Regions from separate parts of the Streptomyces sp. NPDC047061 genome, predicted to be linked through region 3. Evidence: riboswitches for the same ligand, from Rfam matches in the RefSeq annotation. Region 3 holds a riboswitch; each other region holds the start of a gene.
The links. A riboswitch is a leader RNA that binds a small molecule or an ion and turns the genes downstream of it on or off. The one in region 3 is predicted to bind thiamine pyrophosphate.

Region 1 (9,822 bases), on a different contig from region 3:
CGGCACCTGGACCGACCGGGCACCGCTGATCTGCGTGATGATCGGGTAAGCCTCGAAAGACCGCCACGCGTAGATCACCTCGTCGCCGGGGCCGCTGGTGGCCTGGATCAGCTGCTGGGCGACGCCGACCGACCCGGTGCCGGTGGCAAGGTGGGTGAGCGGGACACCGAAGCGGTCCGAGAGCTCGTTCATCAGCCCGGTGCACGCCATGTCCGGGTAGCGGTTGAAGGAGGAGGCGGCCGCGGTGACCGACTCCATCACGCCGGGCAGCGGGGGATACGGGTTCTCGTTGGAGGAGAGCTTGTACGCGACCGGACCGTCGGCCGCCGCCGGCCTGCCCGGCTTGTAGGTGGGGATACCCTCCAGCTCGGCGCGCAGCTTGGGGCTCGTCTCGCTCACCGCAGTCCTCCTCGCGACCACCGGCGGACCGTCCGCACCGCCGACATCCAATACTGCTCACCTTATGAGGATTCGGCGCCGCCGCGTACAGCGAAGAAGCGCGCGGAACCGGAGCGACCCGGCAGCCGGGTGGGGGACGAACCGGAGCGGACGAACCCCATCCGTCCCACTGGCATCACGGGCATCACCGTACGAAGGCGCATTTTTCGGGGGCGCGCCCTACATATATCTACGCGCCGGTGGCTCGCGCCGTGGCGCGCATCACCCGTGCAGGTGAGTTGAGACCTCTTCGAAACATCGGGCACTTGGCAGGCCCATCCGTGCCGACAAGTCACGTCTCACTATTGGATCGTTCAACTGACTTTCTTTCTAAGGTAGTTGACCCGTATTGACCTTGCAGAAACGTGCCTGTCAACGCGTGCATATGCGTCCGCACTACCCCACCGCATGAGCCCTACTATCGGCTCGCCATGACAGCAGCAGGGAAGCACCAGGTGAGCCGCGCGGAAACCTCTCGGCGAGGCAGCCGGCCGGGCCGGGCGGGCATCAGAGACGTGGCCGCCGCCGCCGGAGTCTCCATCACGACCGTCTCCGACGCCCTGAACGGCAAGGGGCGGCTCCCGGATGCCACCCGCCGCCATGTCAGAGAAGTCGCGGACCGGCTGGGATACCGTCCCTCGGCGGCCGCCCGAACCCTCCGTACCGGCAAGTCGGGACTCATCGGCCTGACCGTGACGACGTACGGGGATGAACCTTTCACCTTCACCGAGTTCGCGTACTTCGCCGAGATGGCGCGCGCCGCCACCTCGGCCGCGCTCGCCCGCGGCTACGCCCTGGTGATCCTGCCCGCGACCTCGCGCCACGACGTGTGGTCGAACGTCGCCCTGGACGGCACGGTCGTCATCGACCCCTCCGACCAGGACCCGGTGGTCAGCGAACTGGTACGGCAGGGCCTGCCGGTGGTCTCCGACGGCCGCCCGGCCGGCTCCCTCCCGGTCACCGCCTGGGTGGACAACGACCACGAGGCCGCCGTCCTCGGCATCCTCGACCATCTCGCCGCCGCGGGCGCCCGCCGGATCGGCCTGCTCACGGGCACCACGACGGACACGTACACGCACCTGTCGACCACCGCCTACCTGCGCTGGTGCGAGCGCGTCGGCCAGGACCCGGTCTACGAGGCCTACCCGGCGCACGACCCGTGCGCGGGCGCGGTCGCCGCCGACCGTCTGCTGGCCCGCCCGGACCGCCCCGACGCCGTCTACGGCCTCTTCGACCCCAACGGCACCGACCTGCTCGCCGCCGCCCGCCGCTACGGGCTGCGCGTCCCCGACGACCTGCTCCTGGTGTGCTGCAGCGAGTCGACCGTGTACGCCAACACCGAGCCGCCCATCACCACGCTCTCCCTGAAGCCGCGCCGCATCGGCACGGCGGTGGTGCAGCTGCTCATCGACGCGATCGAGGGGGTCGAGTCGGACCAGCCGGTCGAGCAGGTGATACCGACCGAACTGATCGTGCGCACCTCCTCCCAGCGACGCACCCAGCGCACCACGGTCAGCCCGCCGCGGGCACCGGAGGAGGAGTAGCACGGGCGTGCGAAGAGCGGGACGGCACAGCTGCCGGGCGGCATCGGACGGCGGCCGGCAGCTGAACGGTACGGGGTCGAACCCCTGCCCAACCGGGGCGAAAGCCACGCTGAACCGGAGTCCTGCCCGGATTCACCACCCCTGGGTCATCACACGGCGCGACGGGCATTCCTATGATGGGCCCACGACACCGCGGGCCGCTGCGACCAGGCAGTCCGAAGCGGTGCAGATGCGGCGCGATGGTGGAGGGGTCTGATGACTCAGGGGGCCGGTCAGGGACCCGAGGCGGAGCGGACGGCGACGTTGCGCGACTTCCGGGTGCCCGGGTACGTCAACGAGACCGGTCCGTACGCCCCCAGCACCCACCCCGGCGACGTCGTCCCACCGCTCGACGACATGTACCCCGAGGGATATCCGGACGGGTACACACCCACCCAGCGCGACCTGCCGGTCATCCACCGCGGCGACACGCTCCAGACGCCCGTCGAACCGGCCGCCGGCCCCGCCGCGCAGCCCGGGAACGGCCCCGGCCCGCTGTTCGTGGTCGGTGACGTGCACGGCTACTTCGACGAGCTGTTCGCCGCGCTCCGCGAGCAGGGTCTGATCGACGCGGACGGGCAGTGGTGTGCGGGCACCGCCCGGCTGTGGTTCCTCGGCGACTTCACCGACCGGGGTCCGGACGGCATCGGCGTCATCGACCTGGTGATGCGGCTGTCCGCCGAGGCGGCCGCGGCCGGCGGCTACTGCAAGGCCCTCATGGGCAACCACGAGCTGCTGCTGCTCGGCGCCAAGCGGTTCGGCGACACCCCCGTCAACTCCGGCGCGGGCACCGCCACCTTCCAGGCGGCCTGGCTGCTCAACGGCGGCCAGAAGACCGACATGGACCGGCTCCAGGACCACCACCTGCAGTGGATGGCCCGCCTGGACGCCGTCGAGGAGGTCGACGGCTATCTGCTGGTCCACTCCGACACCACCGCCTACCTCGACTACGGCGACTCGATCGAGGCGGTCAACGACACGGTCCGCGAGACCATCACGCGTAATGACGCGGACGAGGTGTGGGATCTGTTCCGCAAGTTCACCAAGCGCTTCTCCTTCCGCGACGAGGGGGGTGCAGACGCCGTCCGTTCCCTTCTCGATACGTACGGAGGCACCCGCATCGTTCACGGACACAGCCCGATTCCCTATCTGCTGGGGGAAGTCGGCTCCGAGGAGGGCGAAGAGGGCAACGGCCCCGTTGTGGAGGGACCGCACGTCTACGCCGACGGGCTCGCCATCGCCATGGACGGTGGCGTGACCATGGCCGGAAAGCTGCTGGTGAGGCAACTTCCGCTGGACAACTGAGCTTTCGCCGGGCTGTTCGATCCCCCCGACGTCACACGCGGGACATCCCCAATTTCCGGCAACCCCCTGTCACCGCGTGCCGTAACGGCTCTACCATCGGTTTATCCGTAGCAGGCTCCCCTCCGTTTCTGCCCGACGGCTCGCCGCCGTGCGAGCCACCAGCCCTACGGAGCATCGGGGGATGCACATGAACAGCGTTCCGCAGCACCTGCACAGCGAGGACCGCCAGGAGTACGAGCGGATCCTCGACGAGGCGCTGCGCTCCGCCCAGTACCGTCCCGAACTGGCCGGTATAGGCCAGCGTTTGAACACCGAACAGCTGCGCACCATGGCGCTCAACGCCACCACTCTGATCACGGCGGCCGCGGCGACCGAGTACCAGCACTATGTGAAGGTCCGCGAGGAACTGCGCAATCCGGCGCGGTCCACCCCGGCCGCCGTCCACGAACCCGGCTCCGTGGAGCCGGGCGCGGGCGGCGCGATGGGGCTCGCCACCACCCTCGGCGAGGCCGCCGAGACCACCGGCGCCGGAGGCTTCGCCCTCGCCCTGGTCCTGGCGCCCGTGCTCGCCGGTACCGCCGCCGCCATCTTCCTGCTCGTCGGCTACGTCCTGAAGATGCTGGACCCGGCACCGGCGTTCGCCCAGACCATGCTCACCGCGGGCTGGGTGTTCGGCGTCGTGACCGCGGCCGCCATCATCATGGCCGGCGCGGGACTGCTGCTCACCGCACTGCGCAACAGCCCCTCGCTGGAGGCCGGAGCCTACGGCGAACCCGGCGGGGAGGTGGCCAAGGCCCGCGAGGCCTGGCGGGACGCCCTGTTGGAGCGCGGCATCCTGCCCTTCCTGCGGGAAGCGCTGGCCACCGACACCGGCACGGCCGGACTGCGGCGCACCGCCCCGCCGAGCCCGGCGGGCCGGATGCCGCGGCTCGGTTACGACCGTCCCGGCTTCAGCACCGACGACGGCGCCGCACCCGCCCCCCGCCCGAGCTTCACCAGCCCGGACTACACCAGCCCGGACTTCGGAGGCCCGGAACACCAGCCGGAATGACCCCGGCTTGCGCCCCCGGCCAGGGGGCGCAGGCCGGACAACCGGTCTAGGAGGCCGCGCCGGGGAGCTGACGGGCAGCCCGCCCGTCGAACTCCTCCCGCGCCGCCTGCATGGCGGCCACGTTCGCCTGCGACCAGTCGGTGATGCGCTGCACGAGCCCGCCCGCCTCCCGGCCCAGCCGGGTCAGCCGGTACTCGACCCGCGGCGGCACCGTCGGATACACCGTGCGCGTCAGCAGTCCCTCCCGCTCCAGCGCGCGCAGGGTCTGCGTCAGCACCTTCGGCGTCACGCCGTCCAGCCGTCTGCGCAGCTCCGCGAACCGCATGGGCCGGCCGTCCGCAAGGGCCACCAGCACCAGCATGGTCCACTTGCCGGCGATCACGTCCAGCACGGCACGGGTGGGGCAGTCGCGCAGGAAGACGTCCACGCCGCCGTGTTCTCTCAGGTCGAAGCCGGTATCCATGAGGAACCTCGATATCAGGAAAGTGCCTTCTTCCACAGGGCAGTTGCCGAGGTCGAGCATGGAACGCGCCGCGGCCGCCGCGGCCACCACAACGACCACAACGACCGCGACCCGCCGCTGCCCTCCGCGGCCTGCCGCTACCCGTCGCCGAGGAGCTCTGATCCGATGTCCGCCCGTATGCATGCCGTCGTCCAGTCCGTGTTCGGTGGTCCCGAGACGCTGGAGTACGCCGAGACCGGCATACCGGAGCCGGGCCCCGGAGAGGTCCTGCTGCGGGTCGCCGGGGCCGGGGTGAATCCCGGCGACGCGGTGCTCCGCTCCGGCCGGGTGCCGGAGCTGGTCGAGCTGCCGTGGACGCCGGGCAACGATGTCGCCGGCACCGTGGAGCGGGTCGGCGAGGGCGTGACACGGTTCGCCCCGGGCGACAGGGTGTACGGCATGCTGCCGGTCTCCCGGCGCGGTGCGTACGCAGAGTTCACCGCCGTACCGGCCGGGGCGCTGGCCCCCGCTCCCGGGAACGTCGATCTGGCGGTCGCGGGTGCCGTCCCCCTCGCCGCGGTGACCGCCTGGCAGGCACTGGCCGTGCTGGCGCGGGTCCGGCCCGGTGACCGGGTGCTCATCCATGCGGCGGCCGGTGGCGTCGGCCATGTCGCGGTGCAGCTGGCCAAGGAGCTGGGGGCGTACGTCATCGGCACGGCCCGGGGTGGCCGGCACGACCTGCTGCGCGGGCTGGGTGCCGACGAGCTGATCGACTACACGACCACCGGCTTCGAGTCCGCCGTGGCTCCGGTGGACACGGTTCTGGACCTGGTCGGCGGGTCCTACGGGCCGCGCTCCCTGGATGTGCTGCGCCCCGGCGGCCTGCTCGTCGGTGCGTCGATCGACCCGGGAACGGACGAACGCCAGGCGGCCGAGCGCGGGATGCGCTACGTGTGGGTCACTGCCGCCCCCTCCGGTGAGCTGCTGGAACGGATCACGGAACGTATCGAGGCGGGCAGGCTGCGGATACTCGTCCAGGACACCTACCCGCTGTCCGAGGCCGCCGAGGCCCACCGCGCGATCGAGGCCGGCCGCACCACCGGAAAGCTCGTCCTGATCCCGTGAAAGGCACTGCCGTCCCCCTATGAAGGTCCGTCCATGAAGCTCCGTCACAAGGTGCGCGTGGTCCTGCTCGACGGTGACCACCTGGTTCTCCTGCGCCGGGGATGGCCGGGTGGCTCCCCGTACTGGACGACGGTGGGCGGCGGCGTAGAACCCGACGACGCCGGTCTCGAAGCGGCACTGCGCCGCGAGGTCATGGAGGAGATCGGCGCCACGATCGGCCCCGCCACGCCTCTCCTGACCGTGACCGAACCGGGCGGGACGCTCACCGTCACCCAGCACTTCTTCCTCGCCGACCTGCTGGACATGGACCAGGACCGCCGCGACGGCCCCGAGGTGGACGCCCCCGACACCGGCGACTTCGAGCCGGTCCGGATCCCGCTGGACCTCACCGCCGTGACCGCACTCGACCTGAACCCACCCGAACTCGCCGCGTACGTGCCGGCCCACGCCGAGGCATGGCGAGCCCGGTAGCCGGGGCGGTCCCGACGGCCGGGCCGTGTGCCGAAGCCCGCTTCCCGAGCCTCCGGCACACTCCCGGGTCCGCCCTCAGTCCGCGATCGGCAGATACACCCGGTTCCCCGCAGCCGCGAACTCCTTCGACTTCTGAGCCATCCCCGCCTCGACCTCGTCCCGACTCCCGCCGTGCTCGCGCCGGATGTCCTGCGAGATCTTCATCGAGCAGAACTTCGGCCCGCACATCGAGCAGAAGTGGGCCGTCTTCGCCGGCTCCGCCGGCAGGGTCTCGTCGTGGAACTCTCGGGCCGTGTCCGGGTCCAGGGCGAGGTTGAACTGGTCCTCCCACCGGAACTCGAAGCGGGCGTCGGACAGCGCGTCGTCCCACTCCTGCGCGCCCGGGTGGCCCTTGGCGAGGTCGGCCGCGTGGGCGGCGATCTTGTAGGTGATGACGCCGGTCTTGACGTCGTCCCGGTTGGGCAGGCCCAGGTGCTCCTTGGGTGTGACGTAGCAGAGCATCGCCGTGCCCCACCAGGCGATCATCGCGGCACCGATGCCGGAGGTGATGTGGTCGTACGCCGGTGCGACGTCCGTGGTCAGCGGGCCGAGCGTATAGAACGGAGCTTCATCGCAGATCTCCTGCTGAAGGTCGATGTTCTCCTTGATCTTGTGCATCGGGACATGGCCCGGGCCCTCGATCATCGTCTGTACGTGGAAACGCTTCGCGATCCGGTTGAGTTCCCCGAGCGTGCGCAACTCCGCGAACTGGGCCTCGTCGTTGGCGTCCGCGATGGAGCCGGGGCGCAGGCCGTCGCCCAGGGAGTACGTGACGTCGTAGGCGGCGAGGATCTCGCAGAGTTCCTCGAAGTTCTCGTACAGGAACGACTCCTTGTGGTGCGCGAGGCACCAGGCCGCCATGATCGAGCCGCCGCGCGAGACGATGCCGGTCTTGCGGTTGGCGGTGAGCGGCACGTACGGGAGGCGTACGCCCGCGTGGACGGTCATGTAGTCCACGCCCTGCTCGGCCTGTTCGACGACCGTGTCCTTGTAGATCTCCCAGGTCAGTTCCTCGGCCCTGCCGTCGACCTTCTCCAGGGCCTGGTACAGCGGCACCGTGCCGATGGGGACGGGGGAGTTGCGCAGCACCCACTCGCGGGTGGTGTGGATGTTGCGGCCGGTGGAGAGGTCCATGACCGTGTCGGCGCCCCAGCGGGTCGCCCAGGTCATCTTCTCGACCTCCTCCTCGATGGAGGAGGTGACCGCGGAGTTGCCGATGTTGGCGTTGACCTTTACCAGGAACCGCTTGCCGATGATCATCGGCTCGATCTCCGGGTGGTTGACGTTGGCGGGCAGTACGGCCCTGCCCGCCGCGATCTCCTCGCGGACCACCTCGGGAGAAACGTTCTCGCGGATGGCCACGTACTCCATCTCCGGGGTGATCTCACCCCGGCGGGCGTACGCGAGCTGCGTCACCGCCTCGCCGTCCCGGCTGCGGCGCGGCTGGCGCGGGCGGCCCGGGAAGACCGCGTCCAGGTTGCGCAGGCCACCACGCGGCGAGGTGTGCTTGATCCCGTCGTCCTCGGGACGGACGGGCCGGCCCGCGTACTCGGCGGTGTCGCCGCGGGCGATGATCCAGTTCTCCCGCAGCGGCGGCAGGCCCCTGCGGACGTCGGTCTCGACGAGCGGATCGGTGTACGGGCCCGAGGTGTCGTAGAGCGTGACCGACTGCCCGTTGGTGAGGTGCACCTGACGGACCGGCACCCGCAGATCGGGGCGGGTGCCCTCGACATACCCCTTGTGCCAGCCGATGGACTTCCCGGCCTCCGGGGACTTTTCACCCGAAATGGGCTGTTCGTCCTGACTGAAGGCAGGCGTGCGTGCGTCCTTGTTGGTCATGAGACCTACTCCCTACGCCGGCATTACCCGGTAACAGGTTCGGCGGTCGACGCAGCGGCTTCCGTCGGGCGGCGTTTCCTGTGAAACATCACTCGTTCCACGTGAAACATCGCGAATACGGAGGTCAGCGCCCTCTCAGCCCGGTGCTCCGAGCTCCCGCGTGTGCAAAGGTGCCTCCACGCTAGCGTCAATTCGGGCGCGGTGAACAGAGGGCCCCTGCCGTTCTTGCGATGATCGGGCGGTGACCTCGACACAGCAGCACCCCTATCCGCCGCCCGAGCCGCGGCGCGGCAACGGCGCCGCGCAGGGCGGCGGACCCGGCCACGGGGGCCATGGTGCCGGTGACGGACACACCCACGGTCAGGGCGAGCAGTACGACCAGGGGCACGCCCTCAGCCACACCCACCATCACGACAACGGCCAGGCCCCCGGTCACAGTCACGGCCACGGAGAGGCCCATGGCCATGCGGCCAACGGCCGGCCCCATGGCCATGCGCCCGGTCCGAGCACCGGCCAGAGCGGCTCCGGGCCCGGCGGTGGTCACGGCCACTCGCACGGGCACAGCCACAGCCACGGCCCCGCCGCACCCGTCTCCAAGCATCTGCGCAAGGTCATCGCGGCGATCCTGATCCCCTTCACCGCCGCGGTCGCGGTCGGCCTGGTGGTGCTGTGGCCCGGCGGTGCCCCGCCGCACGAGCGCACCGGCGTCGGCTTCGACCGCCAGACGCAGGCGGCGACGGTCACCAAGGTCGTCTCGGTCAGCTGCAAGTCGGTCAACGCCTCCGGCGGCGGCTCGGCCGGAGACACCTCCACCGCCGACGGCACTTCCTCGAAGGAGGAGGGAGACACCTGCAAGAAGGCCACGGTCCGGGTCGACGCCGGCAAGGACAAGGGCCGTACCTTCACCGAGATCGTGCAGCCCGACCAGTCGCGGCAGTTGCACGAGGGCGAGAAGGTCGTGGCCGCGTACGAGCCCTCCGCGCCCAAGGACCTCCAGTACTCCGTCACCGACGTGAACCGGAAGTTCCCGATGGCGCTGCTGGCCGGGATCTTCGCGCTCGCCGTGGTGGTGGTGGGCCGGCTGCGCGGTGTGATGGCGCTGGTCGCGCTGGCGGTCAGCTTCCTGGTGCTGACCCTGTTCATCCTGCCGGGAATCCTGCAGGGATCGAACCCGCTGCTGATGGCGGTGGTCGGGTCGAGCGCCATCATGCTGATCGCCCTGTACATCTGCCACGGGCTGTCGGCCCGGACCTCGGTGGCCGTGCTCGGCACACTGGTCTCGCTGTGCCTGATCGGACTGCTCGGCTCGGAGTTCATCGACTGGGCCGCGCTCACCGGCAACACCGACGACAACACCGGCCTGATCCACGGCCTGTACCCGTCGATCGACATGAGCGGTCTGCTGCTGGCCGGTGTCATCATCGGCTCGCTGGGTGTCCTGGACGACGTGACGGTGACCCAGACCTCGGCCGTCTGGGAACTGCACGAGGCCAACCCGACCATGGGCTGGCGCGGGCTGTACCGGGCGG
Region 2 (9,822 bases), on a different contig from region 3:
CATGGCCGCCGACGGGGTTGCGGGAGGGACCTGACTGCTCGCTCTTCACCCGTCCAGGGTGTCACGCCGCGGCCCGGCCCCCGTCACCGGATGGTGATCGTGATCGTCGACCCCTTGGGCGCCTGCTCCCCGGCGTCCACCGACTGCTTCTTCACGGTGTCGCCGAACAGCCCCAGCAGCCCGCGGTTCTCCTTGACCTGGAAACCGGACTGCTCCAGCAGCTTGGTCGCGTCCTCCACGGTGGCCCCGACCACGTCCGGCACCTCGACCAGCTCCGGGCCCTTGGACAGCGTCAGCGTCACGGTGTCGCCCTCGGCGGCCTGCGCGTCGCCCGCCGGGGTCTGCTGGGCGACCTGCCCCTGGTCGTACTCGGAGTTGATCTCGGTGGCGGACACCGTCACCTTCAGCCCGGCCTCCTGCAGCTCCTGCCGGGCGTCGTCCAGGTCGTCGCCGGTGACGTCCGGGACGTCGACCGGGGCGCCCTTGCTGACGACGAGCGCGATCGCGGTCCCCGCGTGCCGCTTGCTTCCCGCCCCCGGATCGCTCGAGATGACCGACCCCTTGGGCACGTCCTCGCTGAACTCCCGGGTCACCATGCCCGGTGCGAGCCCGTCCGCCGTGAGCAGCAACCTGGCCCTGGCCAGCGTCCGCCCCTGCACGTCCGGCACGTTCACCGTCTCGGGGCCGTCCGAGATGGTCAGCTTCACCGAGTCGTTGCTGCGGATCCGGTGGCCGGCCGCCGGGTCGGTGCTGATCACCGTGCCCCGCTTCACCGTGTCGCTGTAGGCGTGCTCGACCGACCCGACGTCCAGCCCGGCCTCCTTCAGGCGTGCGGTGGCCTGGGTCTCGGTCTTCGACAGCAGCGGCGGGACCTTCGTGAACTGCCCGGAGTTGATGTACCAGACGCCGGCGCCCGCGCCGAGGACGATCAGTACGGCGACGACCAGCGTCAGCAGCCCGCGCCGGGACCGACGGCCCCCGCGCCGCCGGTCCGGCACCGGCGGCGCCTCGAACCGGCTGGTCCGCAGCACTGCCTCGGCCCGCTCGTCCTCCTCGTTGACGGGCAGCGGCCGGGGCACCGTCAACGACCGGGGTATGACACTGGTCCGGTCCTCGCCGATGTCGTGCGCCTGCGCCAGCGCCTGCGGCGGCACGGCGTCCAGCTGCTCGGCGCCGAGCGTGCTCCGGGCCTGCCGCAGCAGGGCGAGCAGCGCGACGGCGTCGTACGGCCGCACCCCGGGATCCCGGGCGGTGCCACGGGCGACCAGTTCGTCCAGCTCGTAGGCGAGCCCCGGCACGACGGCGGAGGGGGCCGGCACGTCCTCGTGCAGATGCTTGTACAGGATGATCGCGGGCGAGTCCCCGTCGTGCGGCTTCTCCCCGGTGAGCATCTCGTAGAGCACGACCCCGCACGCGTACACGTCGACGCGCGGATCGGCGGCCCCGCTCTCGACCTGCTCGGGCGCGAGATAGGCGACCGTCCCGAGCACGGCCCCCGTCGTGTTGGTGGAGCTGCCCACGGACCGCACCAGCCCGAAGTCCGCGACCTTGACCCGCCCGTCGTCCCCTATCAACACGTTCTCGGGCTTCATGTCCCGGTGCACGAACCCGGCGCGGTGCGCGGCGCCCAGCGCGGCCAGCACCGGCTCCAGGATGTCCAGCGCGGCCCGCGGCTGCAGCGCGCCGCGCTCGCGCAGCACGTCACGCAGGGTGCAGCCGGCGATGTACTCCATGGCGAGATACACGTACGACCGGTCGGCCCCCTGGTCGTAGACCTGGACGACGTTCGGGTGGGCCAGTCGGGCGACCGACTTGGCCTCCCGGATGAACCGCTCCACGAAGGACACGTCGGCGGCGAGCGCCGGGTGCATCACCTTCAGCGCGAGCACGCGGTCCAGCCGGACGTCCAGCGCCCGGTAGACCGTGGCCATCCCGCCGACGGCGATCCGCGCGTCGACGCGATACCGGCCGTCGAGCACCTGCCCGACGAGGGGGTCCTGAAGGGTCGTATCCACCCGCCGAGTGTACGAGCACCGGCTGACACCCCCACAGGTGAGACCGCTTTCCCCAGCGGACTGCAGCGCACCTGTGACGCTTCGCACGTGGCTGAAATATGCACCTACCCACCCGCGACCCCCGCCGGAGCCGATCCCCCCACGACCCGCGGACGCCGACGGTGCTCGGCCCCCACGGGAGAGTCCCGCTTCTCGGCAAACAGTCACGGGTGGTGCGTGGGTGGGAGAGCAGGCGGGAGCGGGCCGGCGGTCAGAACGCGGGGCGCTCGGGGTCCAGCACGGCCAGGCCCTCCGCAGGAGAGGACGCCTCGGCGAGGTACCGACGCGGAATCCGCCCCGCCAGCCGGGCCAGCCGCCCCGCCTCCACCCCGGCCCGCATGGCGTGAGCCATCCGCTCGGGATCCTGCGCCCGCGTCACCGCCGACGCCAGCATCACCCCGGCACACCCCAGCTCCATCGCCAGCGCCACGTCCGACGCCGTACCGGCTCCCGCGTCCAGGATCACCGGCACGCGCGCGTGTTCGACGATCAGCTGGAAGTTGTGCGGGTTGCGGATCCCGAGCCCGGACCCGATCGGCGACCCCAGCGGCATCACCGCGGCGCACCCCACGTCCTCCAGCTTCCGGGCCAGCACGGGATCGTCGTTCGTGTACGGCAGCACCGTGAACCCGTCGTCCACCAGCGTCTCCGCCGCGTCAAGGAGCTCGACCGGGTCCGGCAGCAGGGTCCGCTCGTCGGCGATGACCTCCAGCTTGATCAGCGAGGTGCCCAGCGCCTCCCGCGCCAGCCGGGCCGTCAGCACGGCCTCCCCGGCGGTGTAGCACCCCGCCGTGTTCGGCAGCACCCGGATCCCGAGCCGGTCGAGGACCGACAGCACGGAGCCCCGTACCCCCGGGTCCACCCGCCGCATCGCGACCGTCGTCAGCTCGGTCCCGGACGCGACGAGCGCCCGCTCCAGCACCTCCAGGCTGGGCGCACCCCCGGTACCCATGATCAACCGGGAGGAGAACGTCGTACCCCCGAGGACGAAGGGATCGTCGGCCACGGCGCTCACCCTCCCTGCACGGCGGTCAGGACTTCCACGCGGTCACCGTCGGCGAGTCCGGTCGTCGCCCACTGCCCGCGCGGTACGACGGTCTCGTTGACGGCCGCGGCCACCCCGGAGGGCGCGGCGGTCAGGGACCTCACGAGCGTGTCGAGAGCGGTGCCCGGGGCGATCTCCCGGTGCTCCCCGTTGACGGAGATGGTGACGGAGACGGTCATGCGGTCTGCTCCACAAGGACGCCGGGAACGGTGCCGAATCGCCTCGGGGTGAACGGACGGGCCTCCTCCGGCGGCTCGCCGCCGGTCAGCAGCTCCGCCATCACGTCTCCGGTGACCGGCGTGAGCAGCACCCCGTTGCGGTAGTGCCCGGTGGCCAGCAGCAGCCCGTCGAGGAGGGTCGGCCCGAGCAGCGGCGCGTTGTCGGGGGAGCCGGGGCGCAGTCCGGCCCGGGTCTCGGTCAGGGGCAGCTCGGTGATCCCGGGGACCAGCTCGTGCGCGTCGCGCAGCAGCTCGTACACACCGCCCGCGGTGACCGTCGTGTCCCAGCCGAGCTCCTCGCTGGTCGCGCCGACGACCAGCTCGCCGTTCTCCCGGGGCACCAGGTAGACGTTCCCGCCGCGCACCACGGCCCGTACGGTCCGGCTGAGGAACGGCGCGTACCGCGCGGGCACGGTCAGCCGCAGCACCTGCCCCTTCACCGGCCGCACCGGCGGCAGCACGTCGTCGGGCACGCCCGCGAGCCGTCCGCTCAGACTTCCGGCGGCGAGCACCACCTGCCCGGCGCCGCAGGTGTCACCCGCGCGGGTGCGGACACCGGTGGCCCGCTCCCGCCCCACCTCCAGGCGCTCGGCCCAGTCGCGGTGGAACACCACCCCGGCCCGCTCGCACGCGGCCACCAGCGCGGCCGAGAGCCGGCGCGGGTCGATCTGGTGGTCGCCGTCGACCCGCAGCCCGCCGCGCACACCGGGCGCGAGCATGGGCTCCAGGCGTCGGCACTCCCGCCCGGACAGCCACTCGGACTCCAGGCCCGACTGCTGCTGGAGGGCGTGCAGCTCGCGCAGATGGGCGCGGTCGTCGGCGTCCAGCGCGACCGCGAGGGTGCCGCAGCGCCGGTAGCCGAGGTCGTGGCCGGTGAGCTCGGTCAGCTCGGCGGCGAAGGCGGGATAGCGACGGGCGGAGGCCAGGTTGAGCCCCAGCAGGGTCTGCTCGCCGTAGTGCAGCTCGGTGACCGCGGCCAGCATCCCGGCCGCGACCTGCGCGGCCCCGCCACCGGGCGCCGGGTCGACCACGGTGACGTCGAGCCCGCGCTGAGCCGCTCGCCAGGCCGTGACCAGGCCGATGATTCCGCCCCCGATGACAAGGACGTCTGACGTACGTGAGGACATGGGCGTCCAGCCCCTCCCTTCGCCGGCATGACCCGGATCAGGTTCGTACGGTCGGAGGCCGCCAGCCTCCCTCTCAGCCCGGTGCGTCCGGGCTCCCGCGTGTGCTTCCCCGCCACCCTAGCCCGCGGGGCTCCGCCCTTGTAAGACGGCCTCGGACGGCGCTGTGGACAGTGCTGTGGAACAGGTCACTCGCCGCGCCCCTGACTGACTCCTCGTCAGTTGTCTATCGTTCTTGTCTATGGTGATCACGTGAGCGAGCAGACGCAGCGACGGAGCACGTCACAGACGCGGCGCGTGGTCGTCGTGGGCGCGGGCATGGCCGGGGTGCAGACCGCCGTCGCCCTGCGCGAACAGGGGTTCACCGGGACCGTCACGCTGATCGGCGCCGAGCCGCACCAGCCGTACGACCGGCCGCCGCTCTCCAAGGCCGTGCTGCTCGGCAAGTCGGAGGGCTCCGCCTTCGAGGTCGACTTCGAGGCGCTCGGCATCGAGCTGGCGCTCGGGCGCGACGCGCTGGGCGTGCGCGCCGCCGACCACGAGCTGGACACCGAGGCCGGACCGGTGCCGTACGACGTCCTGGTCCTCGCCACCGGCGCCGAGCCGATCACGCTGCCCGGCACCGAGGGCGTGCCCGGCGTCCATCTGCTGCGCACCCTGGACGACGCCGAGCGGCTGCGTCCGGTGCTCGCCCGGCAGCACGACATCGTGGTCGTCGGCGCGGGCTGGATCGGCGCCGAGTTCGCCACCGCGGCCCGTGCGGCCGGCTGCGCGGTGACGGTCGTGGAGGCCGCCGACCGCCCGCTCGCGGGAGCGCTCCCGGCCGAGGTCGCCGCGCCGATGACCGCCTGGTACGCGGACAGCGGCACCGAACTGCGCACCCACGCGCGCGTGGCCGGCGTCGAGCCCGGCGCGGTGCTGCTCGACGACGGCTCGCGGCTGCCCGCGGGCGCCGTCGTGGTCGGCATCGGCGCCCGCCCCGCCACCGCCTGGCTGGCCGGCTCCGGCATCGAGCTGGGCACCCGCGGCGACGTGCTGGCCGACGACCGTCTGCACACCAGCGCCCCGGACGTCTACGCGGTCGGCGACTGCGCCTCCTTCCCGTCCGGCCGCTACGGCGAGCGCCTGCTGGTCCACCACTGGGACAACGCCCTCCAGGGCCCGCGCACGGTCGCCGCCAACATCCTCGGCGAGTCCGAAGCGCTCTACGACCCGGTCCCGTACTTCTGGTCGGAACAGTTCGGCCGCTTCGTCCAGTACGCGGGCCACCACGCCGCCGCCGACCGCCTGGTGTGGCGCGGCGACCCGTCGGGCCCGTCCTGGAGCGTCTGCTGGCTCCGCGAGGACCGCCTGGTAGCCCTGCTGGCGGTAGGCCGCCCCCGTGACTTGGCGCAAGGCCGCCGCCTGATCGAGGCAGGCCGCGAAATGGACCCGGAGGCCTTGTCCGACCCCGCCCGCCCCTTGAAAGACGCGACTGCAGCGCCCCGATAGGGGCGCGGGGAACTGCGCGACCAGCCCCCACGGCGCCGCACCCGGACAACCACCCATCGCGGCCTCCACGGCGGAACGCCTACCCTTGTTCCGTGACCGAGATTGACGCAAACACCGATGCTCTCGTCCCCGCCTGGCTCACCCTCCCCGACATCGCAGAGATGATGGACGTCGAGGTGACGCGCGTGCGGCAGCTGGTCAAGGAGGGCCAGCTCATCGCCGTCCGCCGTGGTGAGAACAAGGCACTGCACGTCCCCGCCGCCTTCATCGACGGGGACAAGGTCGTCAAGGGCCTGACCGGCACCCTGACGCTCCTGCGGGACGACGGCTTCACCGACGAAGAGATGCTGGAGTGGCTCTTCACTCCCGACGAGACCCTGCCGGGCACCCCCGCACAGGCGCTCAGCGAGAATCGCGGCACGGAGGTGAAGCGTCGCGCCCAGGCGCTCGCCGTCTGAGGCAACCAGTACCGAATCGACGGGGGACACCGATGACCGACACCGCCCGCGCCCAGCTGGCCGACGCCCGGCTCTACCTGTGCACGGACGCCCGTAAGGAGCAGGGCGACCTCGCGGAGTTCCTGGACGCGGTCCTGGCGGGCGGTGTCGACGTCGTGCAGCTGCGCGACAAGGGCATGGAGGCCGCGGAGGAGCTGGAGCACCTCGCGGTGTTCGCCGACGCCTGCGCCCGGCACGGCAAGCTGCTCGCGGTCAACGACCGCGCCGACGTGGCCCACGCGGCCGGCGCCGACGTGCTCCACCTCGGCCAGGGCGACCTGCCGGTCCCGGCGGCCCGCGCGATCCTCGGCCCGGACGTCCTGATCGGCCGTTCCACGCACGCCGAGTCCGAGGCCGCCGCGGCCGCCGTGCAGGACGGCGTGGACTACTTCTGCACCGGCCCCTGCTGGCCCACCCCCACCAAGCCCGGCCGCCCCGCCCCCGGCCTCGGCCTGGTGCGGTACACCGCCGCGCTCGGCACCGACCGCCCCTGGTTCGCCATCGGCGGCATCGACCTCGGCAACCTCGACCAGGTGCTGGACGCGGGCGCCCGCCGCGTGGTCGTGGTCCGGGCGCTGACCGCGGCCGACGACCCGGGCGCGGCGGCGGCCGAGTTCGCCAAGCGGCTGCGGTCGGCGTAACCGTCTGCCTGTCCGGCTCCCCGCTCGTCCGGCTGTCCGGAAACTTGTCCAGTATCCGGACGCGAGCTCGACAATTCGGGCAAATATCCCGAGTTCGGTTGGGTGACCGCCCGCCCCTGGCTAACCTGCGGGTATGGCCCTCGGAACCGCATCGACCAGGACTGACCGCGCACGCACCGTGCGCGACATGCTCGCCACCGGCAAGACCACGTACTCGTTCGAGTTCTCGGCGCCGAAGACCCCCAAGGGTGAGCGGAACCTGTGGAGCGCGCTCCGGAGGGTCGAGGCGGTCGCCCCCGACTTCGTCTCCGTCACCTACGGCGCCGGCGGTTCCACCCGCGCGGGCACGGTCAAGGAGACCGAGCAGATCGTCGCCGACACCACGCTCACCCCGGTCGCCCACCTCACCGCGGTCGACCACTCGCTGGCCGAACTGCGCAACATCATCGGCCAGTACGCGGACGCCGGGATCCGCAACATGCTCGCGGTGCGCGGCGACCCGCCCGGCGACCCGATGGGCGACTGGGTGGCGCACCCGCAGGGCCTGACCTACGCGGCCGAACTCGTCCGGCTCATCAAGGAGTCGGGCGACTTCTGCGTGGGCGTCGCCGCCTTCCCGGAGATGCACCCGCGCTCCAGTGACTGGGACGCCGACGTCCGGCACTTCGTCGACAAGTGCCGCGCGGGCGCCGACTACGCCATCACGCAGATGTTCTTCCAGGCCGAGTCGTACCTTCGCCTTCGTGACCGGGTCGTCGCGGCCGGCTGCGAGACCCCGGTCATTCCGGAAATCCTGCCTGTCACCAGTGTGAAGATGCTGGAACGGCTGCCCAAACTCAGCAACGCCGCGTTCCCGGACGCCCTGAAAGAGCGGATCCTCACAGCGAAAGACGATCCGGCGGCGGTACGCTCCATTGGCATCGAGTACGCCACGGAGTTCTGCGCCCGGCTGCTGGCCGAGGGAGTGCCAGGACTGCACTTCATCACGCTCAACAACTCCACGGCGCCGCTGGAAATCTACGAGAACCTGGGCCTGCACCATCCCCCGCGGGCCTAGACCGGCCGCACCGGAGTACGACACACTGCGTAGCGGTCACAGGAGGAGGGGCGTACATGGGCTGGACGGTCCTCTACGCAGCGTTCGGCATCGTCGCGCTGTGGTTGCTCGGCGAGGTACTGCTGCAGTACAAGGCGCGGCTGCGCTGGCGGCTGCTCGCCTTCGTCGGCTTCCTCGGGGTCGTCTTCGGCGTCCTGATCCCGTCGGTCATCGTGATCGGTGTGGGTGCGATCGCGTTCGCGGTCGGCCAGACGTACGTCACGCTGTCGTTCCGCCGCGGCTTCGAGGCCGGCTGGGCGGTCAAACGCCCCGGCACGGACGGTGACGGCGGCCTGACCAAGCGCCGCCGCGGCGAGCCGGACGAGGACCCGGGTCTGGAGGCCACCGACCCGGACGTGGCCGACGCCGCCTACGCCGAGCAGCAGGGCGCCTACGCCACGGGCAGCATGCCGTCCTACGGCGGTGACGACTACGAGCGTGACGACGTCTTCACCCCGGCGGCCCGCACCATGGAGCCCGGCGCGGCCGAGTCCACGGTGTACGAGCCGCAGCCGATGCCCGAGGACACCGGCTCCTACGGCGTCTACCGCGACGCCGGCTACGCCGCCACCGGCGACCAGCAGGCCGCCTACGCGACCGCCGGCCAGGACCAGGCCTACGCCGCCCAGGGCACCGACCAGAACTACGCCTACGACTACTCCGGCTACGGCCAGCAGCAGTACGGCTACGACACGGGCGCCCAGCAGCAGTACGCGAACTACTCCGACCCGTACATCGGCAACAACCAGACCTACGGCGGTGCCGGGTACGACCAGTCGTCGTACGGCACCCAGCAGTACGACCAGCAGGGCTACGCCCAGGGCCAGTACGGCAACGGCACCGGCGGCTACGGCGAGACCCCTGCGGGCGGAGTCTGGGTCCCGCAGCAGCGCGGCGACGAGACCTACGGCGGCGAACTCCCGCAGGAGCAGCAGTACCCCTACCAGGGCCAGGGCGACGGGCAGGGGCAGCAACAGGGCCAGCAGGGCAACGGCTACGACGAGCAGCAGTACCGTTTCTGAAGCGGTCCCGCTCCCGGGGAACCCGGCTCACTGCGAGCCGCGGAACTCCGGTCCCTCCACGATCAGTCCCGCCACCAGCGCCCCCGACATGCCCGCGTGCGGCAGCCCGCCGCCGGGATGCGACCAGCCGCCCACCCGGTAAAGACCGGGCAGCCGGGTGGAGTTGGCCGGGTGCAGGAAGCGGCCCCGGCCGGCGGCGAGGGCGGGAGCGGAGATCCTCCCGGACCCGGTGGTGTCCGTGCCCGGTTCCGGCTGCCGTGTCTCGTGCCAGAGCAGGCGCTCCCGCAGCCCCGGGACGGCGGCCTCGGCGGCTTCCAGGAGGAAGTCCGTGTAGGCCCCGGCGGTGCTCTCCCGCTCCCAGCCGGCCTCGGCCGACAGCACCGCGGACAGCACCACGGACTCGTGGTCGTCGTCCGGTCTGAGCGCCGGGTCGTCGGGGCGCAGCACCGTCACGGTGGGGCGCACCGGCCGGTCGCCGCCGGGCGAGGCCAGCAGGTCCAGCTCGGTCTCCTCGTCCGGGGCGTGTACGACCGTGCGGTGCGCGGCACCGGCCTCGGGCCCGCCGCGCAGCGCGAGCAGCACGGTGAAGCGGCCCGGACCAGGAGACCGCAGGTCGGCCCGGACATCGCCGTCG
Region 3 (9,822 bases):
GCGTCGCCGTCCTCGCCGCAGGCCTCGCCGTGGAGTCCTACGCCGGCCTCACCGAGACCACCCCCCGCACCGCCCTCCCCGGCGGCCTCGCCGTAGGCCCCGTCGGCGTCCTCGCCGGCTGGTCCCTCACCGCCCTCGGCCTGATCCTCGCCGCCCCCGGCCTCACCCACCTCTGCGGCCGCCTCCTCCAGTCCGTCCGCCCCGGCGCCCGCCGCCTCCTCGCCGGCCGCGTTCTGATGACGGAGGCCACCCGCCTCGGCCGCCCCCTCGGCGTGGTCTGCGCGGTGGCGTCGGCGGCCTTCGCGGCCACCGCCCTCTCCGGCGACGACGGCGGCGCCCCCGCCTTCGGCCCCCTCACGACTCTCGGCGGCCTGCTGGTGACCGGCTGCACGGTCGCCACCCTCCTCACCGCCGCCGTGGAGGCCCGCGAGTCCCGTGCCGACACCACCGCGGCCCTGGTCCGCCTGGGCGCCCCGGCGACCGTGCTGCGCGGCGCGGCGGCCCTGCGCGCCGGCGCCCTGCTCACCTTCTTCGGCCCCCTCACCCTCCTGATCGCCGAGCTCGCCGCACTCCCGCTCGCACGCTGAAAGGCCGTACGAACAGATCCGGACCCGAACGGGTCCGGACCCGGCGATGACTTTCGCCGGGTCCCCCGGTCTATCCCCGCGAACGGCACGACACCCGAGGGAGAGACCCCACATGTACCAGCAGATGATCTTCGTGAACCTGGCCACCGACGACGTCGCCGCGTCCCGGAAGTTCTTCACGGAGCTGGGCTATTCGATCAACCCCCGGTTCAGCGGCGACGACTGCTCCTGTGTCGTGATCAGCGACACGATCATCGCGATGCTGCTCAGCAAGCAGCGCTACGCCGACTTCACGAAGAAGGAGATCGCCGACTCGACGAAGACCAGCGAGGTACTGCTCTGCCTGAGCGCGGAGAGCCGCGAGAAGGTCGACGAGCTGGTGGCGAAGGCGGTCTCGGCCGGCGGCACGGCGAACGACGACATCCAGGACCAGGGTTTCATGTACGGCCGTTCCTTCGAGGACCTCGACGGCCACTCCTGGGAGATCGTGTGGATGGACCCGGCGGCGGTCCAGGGCTGACGCCTAGAGTGGGCGGGTGCCTCCGACACCCGCCCAGCGCCCCGCCCCGCCGCATCCCGCCCAGTCCCGGCCCGCGCAGCCGCACCGCGCCGCCCGTGACCGTGAGATCGAGTCCCTCGCCGAGTTCGACGAGGTCGTCGCCGCGCACGGGACGCTTGCCCGGTACCGGCTCCAGGCCGTCGATCTGACGGACCGTACGGACGCCCTGCTGGCCACCGACACCACCGGTGCCGTCTTCCTCGGCTGCCCGATGTCCGCCGAGGCCGCCGCCCGGGTCGGCGCGTCCGGCGCCCTGGTGTTCCCGCCGGTCCCGGACCTCCCCTTCGACCCCTACCGCGCCTTCGTCTACACGCCCGGCGAGCTGTTCGAGTCGCTCGACGCGGGCTACGAGGCGACCCCGGACGCCCGTTCGTACGCCTGGTTCGAGCAGACCAGGGCGGACGGCGACATATTCGGCTCGATGCTGCGCTCGATCCACGACGACGCGGTCTCCGACGCCCTGGACGAACTCCTCGTCGGCGCCCGGGTGGTGGGCGTGATGGGCGGGCACGCGATGGCCCGCGGCACAGCAGAGTACGCCGGTGCCGCCCGGCTCGGCCGGGAGCTGGCGCGGGCCGGCTTCACGGTGGCGACCGGCGGCGGGCCGGGCGCGATGGAGGCGGCGAACCTCGGCGCGTACGCGGCGCCCTTCGACGACGTGATGCTCGACGAGGCCCTGGAACTCCTCGCCAAGGCGCCGTCGTTCCGGCCGTCGGTCACCGACTGGGCGCGCGCCGCCTTCGAGGTCCGCGAGCGCTGGCCGGACGGCGGCCCGTCGGTCGGCATCCCCACCTGGTTCTACGGCCACGAGCCGCCGAACGCCTTCGCCGCGCACATCGCGAAGTACTTCGCCAACGCCACCCGCGAGGACGGCCTGCTGGCCCGTTCCAACGCCGGTGTGGTGTTCCTGCCGGGTGCCGCCGGGACCGTACAGGAGATCTTCGACAACGCGACGCCCAACTACTACGAGTCACGGGGCGAGCCGACCCCGATGGTGCTCGTGAACGAGGCGCACTGGAGCGAGAAGCTGCCGGCCTGGCAGCTGCTGACCTCGCTCGCCGGGGAGCGCGCGATGGCGTCCCGTATCGCCCTCGTTGACCGGATCGAGCAAGCTTCACAGGCACTGAAACGCCTCGGTGATTAATAAGCGGGCAAAGTCAACGCACGTGGACCGCATATGCATTGACACTACTTATGGAGCGCTTATAGACCTGTGAGCCTCCCGGGGATGCTGATGCCTCACCTCACCGTTGCGTCAACTCCCCCCACTACCCCCCGCAGTTATGCACTCAGTAAGGACAAACGTGTCCATATCCCGCCGCAGCGCGCGTCGTTCCGTGCGCATCCTGGGTGTTGCCTCCGCGTCGGCCGCGCTGGTTCTGAGCTTCTCCAGCAGCGCTCTCGCGTGCAACATCAAAGAGTTCTCCGCCGAAGCCACCTGCGACGGCTCCAACGGTGTCATCACGGTGACCGATCAGGACGCCACTGGTACGCCGGCCACCATCACTGTCTTCCTGGAGACCAACGGCGCCGACGCCAAGCAGGTCGGCGACGAGCAGACCGTCAAGGGCTCCGCGAAGGGTACGCAGGTCACCTTCTCCGAGGACTGGGCGCCCGACGCGACGTATCGCGTCCACGTCAAGGTCGACAGTGGCAAGACCCAGATCGACACGGACATCACGCCGAACCTGACGACCCCGTCGACGGCGTGCAAGTCCGACGACAGCGCCAGCCCCTCCCCGTCGGAGTCGGCCACCCCGTCGCCGTCGGAGTCCGAGTCCACCCCGGCCGAGTCGGACTCCCCGACCCCGTCGGCCACGGACAGCAGCAGCACCGCCCCGGCGTCCACGTCGGACAACGCCCCGTCCCCGGCCGTCGGTGAGTCGAACCTCGCCGAGACCGGTGCCAACTCCAACACCGGCCTGATCGCCGGTATCGCCGCCGCGCTCGTGGCGGTCGGCGGTGGCGCGGTCTGGTTCGGCATGCGCCGTCGTGGCGCGCACAGCGCCAACTGACGCACCTCACACTCGTACATCGTCGAGGCCCGTCCCCGTATCCCCGGGGGACGGGCCTCGGCCGTACCCGCGCACGCGGTCAGTCCAGTACGACGGTCTCCGCCGCGTCGAACTCGACGCCCACCGCGTCCCCGGCCTCGGGTGCCTCCCGCAGCGCGCAGGCCGCCGCCAGACGGGGGCCGCCGCCGTCCCGGGGCTGGAGGTGGACGGTGACATGGGTGCCCTGGAAGGTGCGCGCGGCCACCGTGCAGGGCAGCCCCGCGTCGGCGGCGACCAGCCGTACGCCGGCCGGCCGTACGAGCAGGGTCCGCGTCCCCTGCCCGGAGCCCTCGGGCACCGGCACCTTCCCCCACGGCGTCACCGCGACCGTTCCCTCGACGGTCGCCGGGACCACGTTGTCGAAGCCGAGGAAGCGGGCCACGAACTCGTCCGCGGGCCGCTGCCAGACGTCGAGGGGCGTGCCGGACTGGGCGATCCGCCCGTCCCGCATCACCACCACCCGGTCGGCCAGCGCGAACGCCTCGCCCTGGTCGTGCGTCACGGCGAGCACGGTGGTGCCCAACCGCCCGAACAGCTCCCGGAGTTCGACCACGAGCCGCTCCCGCAGCGAGCGGTCGAGCTGCCCGAGGGGTTCGTCGAGCATCAGCAGCCGGGGCCGGGGCGCCAGCGCCCGGGCGAGCGCCACCCGCTGCTGCTCCCCGCCGGAGAGCCCGGCGACGGCCCGGCGGGCCGCACCCGGAAGCCCCACCAGCTCCAGCAACTCACCGACCCGCTCGGCCTGTTGTGCTTTCCCTTCGCCGCGCATCCGGAGCCCGAAGGCCACGTTCCCGCCCACGTCCCGCTGCGGGAACAGCTGGTGGTCCTGGAACATCAGCCCGACCCCCCGCCGATGCGCGGGCACCCGAGCCTGGTCGTGCCCGTCGAGCAGCACCCGCCCGGAGCCCAGCGGTTGCAGCCCGGCCACCGCCCGCAGCAGCGTCGACTTGCCGCTTCCGCTCGGCCCGAGCACGCACACCACCTCCTGCTGGGCGACTTCGAGATCGACGGCGTCCAGCACGGCCCGACCACCGAACCGCACGGTGGCCGCGTCGAGAGTCAGCAGCATCAGAACTCCCCCGTCCGGTCGGTCCGCAGCCGCTCCAGGACCAGCAGCGCCACCGCGCACACCACCATCAGAATCGTGGAAAGGGCCATCGCCTGGCCGTAGTTGAGATCACCGGGGCGGGACAGCAGCCGGGCCACGGCGACCGGCAGGGTCGGGTTGTCCGGCCGCGCGATGAACACCGTCGCGCCGAACTCCCCCAGCGACACGGCGAACCCGAACCCCGCCGCGATCAGCAGCGCCCGGCGCACCATCGGCAGGTCGACCTCCCGCCACACCCGCCACGGCGCGGCCCCGAGCACGGCCGCCGCCTCCCGCAGCCGCTCGTCCACGGCCCGCAGCACGGGCAGCATGGTCCGTACGACGAAGGGGACGCCGACCAGCGCCTGGGCGAGCGGGACCAGGATCCAGGACTGACGCAGATCCAGCGGCGGCTTGTCGAGCGCGATCAGGAAGCCGAAGCCGACGGTCACCGCGGACACCCCGAGCGGCAGCATCAGCAGCGCGTCGAACCCCCGCACCAGCCGCCCCGCGTCCCGCCGGGCCAGTGCGGCGGCGGCGAGTCCGCCGATCACCACCGCGATGGCGGTGGCCGCGACCGCGTACTCCAGGGAATTGACCACCGACTCGATCGGCGCGACCAGGAAGGTCCCGCCGTCCGCGTCGCCCAGCGCCCGGTAGTACCCGAACCCCCCGTCCAGCGACCGCCGCACCAGCACGGCCAGCGGCAGCACGAGCAGCACGGCGATGGTGGCCAGGACCCCGGCGAGCAGCGCCCACTGCCCGGCCCCGCGCGGCCGGCGTGCCGTCACCGACGGGTCCACCAGTCGCAGGGCGCTCTCCCGCCGCCGTACCGTCCACGCGTGCACGGCGAGGATCGCGCCGACCGCCACGAACTGCACGATCGTCAGGACGGCGGCCGTGGAGAGGTCGAAGATCTCGGAGGTCTGCCGGTAGATCTCCACTTCGAGGGTGGAGAAGGTGGGCCCGCCGAGGATCTGCACCACGCCGAAGGAGGTGAAGGTGAACAGGAACACCATCAGCGCGGCGGCGGCCACGGCGGGCGCGAGCGCGGGCAGCGTGACCTTCCGCCAGGCGCCCAGCGGGGAGGCGCCGAGCATCCGGGCGGCCTCCTCCTGCCGGGGGTCCAGCTGGGCCCAGAGCCCGCCCACGGTCCGTACGACGACCGCGTAGTTGAAGAAGACGTGCGCCAGCAGGATCGCCCAGACGGTGGTGTCGAGCCGTACCCCCCACCACTCGTCCAGCAGCCCGCCGCGCCCGACGAGCGCGAGGAAGGCGGTCCCCACCACGACCGTCGGCAGCACGAAGGGAACCGTCACCACGGCCCGCAGCACCTGCTTGCCCGGGAAGTCGAGGCGGGCGAAGACATGGGCGGCGGGCAGCGCGGCCAGCAGGGTGAGCGCGGTGGAGGCGAGCGCCTGCCAGGTGGTGAACCAGAGCACGTGCCGGATGTCGGACTGGCCGAGGACGTCGGCGATCCGCCCGAGCCGCCAGACCCCGTCGACCTTCAGGCCGCGGCTGACGATCGCGGCGACCGGCCAGGCGAAGAAGACGCCGAAGAACGCGACGGGCACGAGCATCAGCCCGAGCCGCGCCGCGCTCCCCGAACGGCCCTTGTGCGGGGCTACTTCAGTACGAGTGACGTCCACGTCTTGACCCACTGGTCACGGTTGGCGGCGATCTTGTCGGGCGCCATGGTCTCGGGATCCTGGGCGGCGGGCCCGTACTTCGTGAACTCGGCGGGCACGCTCGCGCCCTTCACCACCGGGTACACGAACATGTTCAGCGGCATGTCCTCCTGGAACTCCCTGGAGACCAGGAAGTCGATGAGCGCCTTGCCGCCCTTGGTGTTCCCGGCGTTGCTCAGCAGTCCCGCGAACTCGATCTGCCGGAAACAGGTGCCGGTCGCGACGCCGGTGGGCGCGGTGCTCGGCTTCGGATCGGCGTAGATGACCTCGGCGGGCGGCGAGGAGGCGTACGACACGACGAGCGGCCGGTCGCCGCCCGCCTTCTTCCCGCCGGCCGAGCCGGAGAACTCCTCGTTGTAGGCCTGCTCCCAGCCGTCGACGACCTTGACGCCGTTGGCCTTGAGCTGCTTCCAGTAGCCCTGCCATCCGCTGTCCCCGTACTGCGCCGCGGACCCGAGCAGGAAGCCGAGCCCCGGCGAGGAGGTGGACGCGTTCTCGGTGACGAGGAGGTTCTTGTACTGGGGCTTGACGAGGTCGGCGTACGACGTCGGCGGGGTCAGCTTGTGCTTGCTGAAGTACGCCTTGTCGTAGTTGACGCAGATGTCGCCGTAGTCGATGGGCGTGACCCGGTGCTCGGCCGCGTCGAGTTGGTACGCCGTACCGACCGTGTCGAGCCCCTTCGCCGCGTACGGCTGGAAGAGACCGTTGTCGAGGGCCCTGGAGAGCAGGGTGTTGTCGACGCCGAAGAAGACGTCGCCCTGCGGGTTGTCCTTGGTCAGGATCGCCTTGTTGACGGCCTGCCCGGCGTCACCGTCCTTGAGGACCCTGACCTTGTAGCCGGACTGCTTCTCGAAGTCCTGGAGCACGTTCTTGGAGACGGCCCACGAGTCGTGGCTGACGAGGGTGACGGTCTTGGAGTCGGAGCCGGACCCGCTGTCCGACGACGAGCACGCGGACAGCGTCACGAGCCCGAGCCCGACCGCCGCGGCCACGAAGGTTCTGGTGTGCCTGATGTGCACTGGTTCATTCCTCCTGGAGTTGACCAGGAAGAGACGCGGCCCTGCCCGCGGTGTGCGGGCAGGGCGCAACAGCTTGAGTGATGACCGAACTTCCTACCCAGAATGACCTGGGCGAGGTTCAGAGGGTCTGCGGCCCGGTTGCCGCACTCTCAGCGCTGTGGCGCTCCCCTGTCGGATTATGAAGATGTGTTGGCCAGATCCTACCGCTCGGTGTCCAGGGCGGTTACCTCTCGGTGGCCGCGAGCTGACCACAGGCGCCGTCGATCTCCTGGCCCCGGGTGTCCCGGACGGTGACCGGTACCCCGTGCGCCTCGATCGCCTCGACGAACGCCTTCTCGTCCTCCGGCCGCGACGCGGTCCACTTCGAACCCGGCGTCGGGTTCAGCGGGATGAGGTTGACGTGCACGGGCTTGCCCTTGAGCAGGCGCCCCAGCCGGTCCCCCCGCCAGGCCTGGTCGTTGATGTCGCGGATGAGCGCGTACTCGATGCTGAGCCGCCGCCCGCTCTTCTCGACGTACTCGAAGCCGGCGTCTAGGACCTCGCGCACCTTCCACCGCGTGTTCACGGGGACGAGGGTGTCGCGCAGTTCGTCGTCGGGGGCGTGCAGCGAGATCGCGAGCCGGCACTTGAAGCCCTCGTCGGCGAACCGGTGGATGGCCGGGACGAGTCCGACGGTCGAGACGGTGATCCCGCGCTGCGAGAGCCCCAGTCCGTCCGGCGCCGGATCGGTGAGCGCCCGGATGGCGCCGACCACCCGCTTGTAGTTGGCGAGCGGCTCCCCCATCCCCATGAAGACGATGTTGGACAGCCGCGCGGGCCCGCCGGGCACCTCGCCGTCCCGGAGCGCCCGCATCCCGTCGACGATCTGATGGACGATCTCGGCGGTCGACAGGTTCCGGTCGAGCCCCGCCTGTCCGGTCGCGCAGAACGGGCAGTTCATCCCGCAGCCGGCCTGCGAGCTGATGCACATGGTCACCCGGTCCGGGTAGCGCATCAGCACCGACTCGACGAGCGTCCCGTCGAAGAGCTTCCACAGCGTCTTGCGGGTCGTCCCCTCGTCGGTCGACAGATGCCGCACGACGGTCATCAGCTCGGGGAACAGCGCCTCCCGCAGCTTGTCCCGCGAGCCGGCCGGGATGTCCGTCCACTGCTCGGGGTCGTGCGCGTACCGCGCGAAGTAGTGCTGCGAGAGCTGCTTGGCACGAAACGGCTTCTCCCCGACCTCGGCCACCGCGTCCTTGCGCTCGGCGGGCGAGAGATCGGCGAGATGCCGCGGCGGCTTCTTGGCTCCGCGCGGCGCGACGAAAGTGAGTTCTCCGGGCTTAGGCATAACCCAACCAGTGTCGCAGATCAACTGCGGTGGCCCGCGACCGTGGGTTTCGGCGGGAGTCCGGGGGCTCAGCGCCCGGCGGTCGTGATGATGGCGAGGAGGGCGCCGAAGGGGTCGAGGAACATGGCGAAGCGGCCGATGCCCGGGGCTTCGGTGACCGGGATGAGGACGGTGGCTCCGGCCCCGGTGGCCCTGGCCAGCGTGGCGTCGCAGTCGGTCACCTCGAAGTACGGGTGCCACTCCGGGGTGGATCCGGCGTCGAGGTTGGCCTGGGGCAGCTGCATCAGCCCGCCGTGGGCCGCCGCCGGGCCTGCGCCGGCCGGGGTGAGGATCGTGTAGGTCAGCCCCGGGCCCATCGGCACGTCGCGGGTCTGCCAGGAGAAGACCGACTCGTAGAAGGCCTTCGCCGCGCTCGCGTCGGTGGTGTACAGCTCCGTTCTGGCGAGGCTGCCGGGGACCGCGACGAGGTCCAGGCCCTGGGTGTCGCCCGGCTGCCAGACCGCGAAGTCCGCGCCGGTGGGGTCGGTGAAGGCGGCCGCCCGGCCGGCGGTGAAGACGTCCGCCGGGGCGACCCGGACGGAGCCGCCCGTCTGTTCCACGGCCTTGGCGGTGGCGTCGGCGTCCGGGGTGTGGAAGTACACCGTCCAGGACGGGCTCGCGCCCTCCTCGGTGAGCGGGCCGATCCCTGCGAGCGTCCCGCCGTCCTGCTCGAAGAAGCCGTAGCCGCCGGCCTCCGGTCCGGCCGACCGGTGCTGCCAGCCGAAGACGGCGGAGTAGAAGGCGGCGCTCGCGTCGGTGTCGGGGGTGCCCACGTCGAGCCAGTTCGGGGCGCCGGGAACGTACTGGGTGGTCAGCATGGCGGGGTCCTCCTCGGCCGTCCGCGGCCGTCTTCGCTCACCAGGTCACGGGCAGCGTACGCGGTCCCCGGATCAGGCCCTGGCGCTGGAACTCGACCTCCTCGGGAGGTACCGCCAGGCGGATGTCCGGGAAGCGCGCGAGGACCGAGCCGATCATGGTCTCGGCCTCCATGCGGGCCATGATCGCGGCCATACAGTGGTGGGGGCCGTGGCCGAAGGCCAGGTGGGGGCCGTTGGTGCGGTCGAAGTCCAGGTCGTCGGGGTCGGTGAAGACCGCGGGGTCGCGGTTGGCGGCGACATAGGCGTTGTAGACGACCTCGCCGGCCCGGATCAGCTGGCCGCCGACCTCGACGTCCTCGACGGCGACGCGCGGGATGCCGACGCCGTTGCGGTGCGGGACGTAGCGGAACAGCTCGTCCACGGCCTTGGGGAGCAGCTCCGGCTCACGGCGCAGCCGGTCCAGGTGCTTGGGGTGGGTGAGCAGCGCGTACATCATCGAGCCGCTGTTGTTGCGGACCGCGTGGCCACCGCTGACCTGGATGGCGGTGGCCAGGGAGATCGCCTCGTCGCCGGTGATCTCGCCGTCCGCGGTGGCCTGGGCCAGCACCCCGGCGAGGTCCTCGCGGGGCTCCTCGCGGCGGCTC

Region 1: another riboswitch for thiamine pyrophosphate. It lies ahead of thiC (phosphomethylpyrimidine synthase ThiC); the one in region 3 lies ahead of ABZ887_RS17260 (thiamine ABC transporter substrate-binding protein).
Region 2: another riboswitch for thiamine pyrophosphate. It lies ahead of thiO (glycine oxidase ThiO); the one in region 3 lies ahead of ABZ887_RS17260 (thiamine ABC transporter substrate-binding protein).

Annotation. Positions count from the first base shown of each region.
Region 1 is NZ_JBEYVI010000004.1:199,958-209,779, forward strand. Features, by position in the region: gene hisC (histidinol-phosphate transaminase) at 1-399, opposite strand, end outside; gene ABZ887_RS09435 (LacI family DNA-binding transcriptional regulator) at 870-1,982, shown strand; gene ABZ887_RS09440 (metallophosphoesterase) at 2,238-3,326, shown strand; gene ABZ887_RS09445 (hypothetical protein) at 3,508-4,377, shown strand; gene ABZ887_RS09450 (helix-turn-helix domain-containing protein) at 4,424-4,840, opposite strand; gene ABZ887_RS09455 (NADP-dependent oxidoreductase) at 5,006-5,944, shown strand; gene ABZ887_RS09460 (NUDIX hydrolase) at 5,978-6,415, shown strand; gene thiC (phosphomethylpyrimidine synthase ThiC) at 6,491-8,293, opposite strand; TPP riboswitch at 8,286-8,463, opposite strand; gene ABZ887_RS09470 (YibE/F family protein) at 8,535-9,822, shown strand, end outside.
Region 2 is NZ_JBEYVI010000003.1:78,240-88,061, forward strand. Features, by position in the region: gene ABZ887_RS06425 (deoxyribonuclease IV) at 1-49, opposite strand, end outside; gene pknB (Stk1 family PASTA domain-containing Ser/Thr kinase) at 84-2,015, opposite strand; gene ABZ887_RS06435 (thiazole synthase) at 2,266-3,060, opposite strand; gene thiS (sulfur carrier protein ThiS) at 3,066-3,278, opposite strand; gene thiO (glycine oxidase ThiO) at 3,275-4,444, opposite strand; TPP riboswitch at 4,442-4,553, opposite strand; gene ABZ887_RS06450 (FAD-dependent oxidoreductase) at 4,694-5,932, shown strand; gene ABZ887_RS06455 (Rv2175c family DNA-binding protein) at 6,025-6,390, shown strand; gene thiE (thiamine phosphate synthase) at 6,423-7,070, shown strand; gene metF (methylenetetrahydrofolate reductase [NAD(P)H]) at 7,204-8,127, shown strand; gene ABZ887_RS06470 (hypothetical protein) at 8,184-9,188, shown strand; gene ABZ887_RS06475 (NAD(P)/FAD-dependent oxidoreductase) at 9,216-9,822, opposite strand, start outside.
Region 3 is NZ_JBEYVI010000010.1:92,831-102,652, forward strand. Features, by position in the region: gene ABZ887_RS17230 (hypothetical protein) at 1-587, shown strand, start outside; gene ABZ887_RS17235 (VOC family protein) at 700-1,107, shown strand; gene ABZ887_RS17240 (LOG family protein) at 1,124-2,290, shown strand; gene ABZ887_RS17245 (LAETG motif-containing sortase-dependent surface protein) at 2,430-3,161, shown strand; gene ABZ887_RS17250 (ABC transporter ATP-binding protein) at 3,241-4,266, opposite strand; gene ABZ887_RS17255 (iron ABC transporter permease) at 4,266-5,864, opposite strand; gene ABZ887_RS17260 (thiamine ABC transporter substrate-binding protein) at 5,909-6,985, opposite strand; TPP riboswitch at 7,064-7,171, opposite strand; gene rlmN (23S rRNA (adenine(2503)-C(2))-methyltransferase RlmN) at 7,215-8,321, opposite strand; gene ABZ887_RS17270 (VOC family protein) at 8,390-9,178, opposite strand; gene ABZ887_RS17275 (cytochrome P450) at 9,216-9,822, opposite strand, start outside.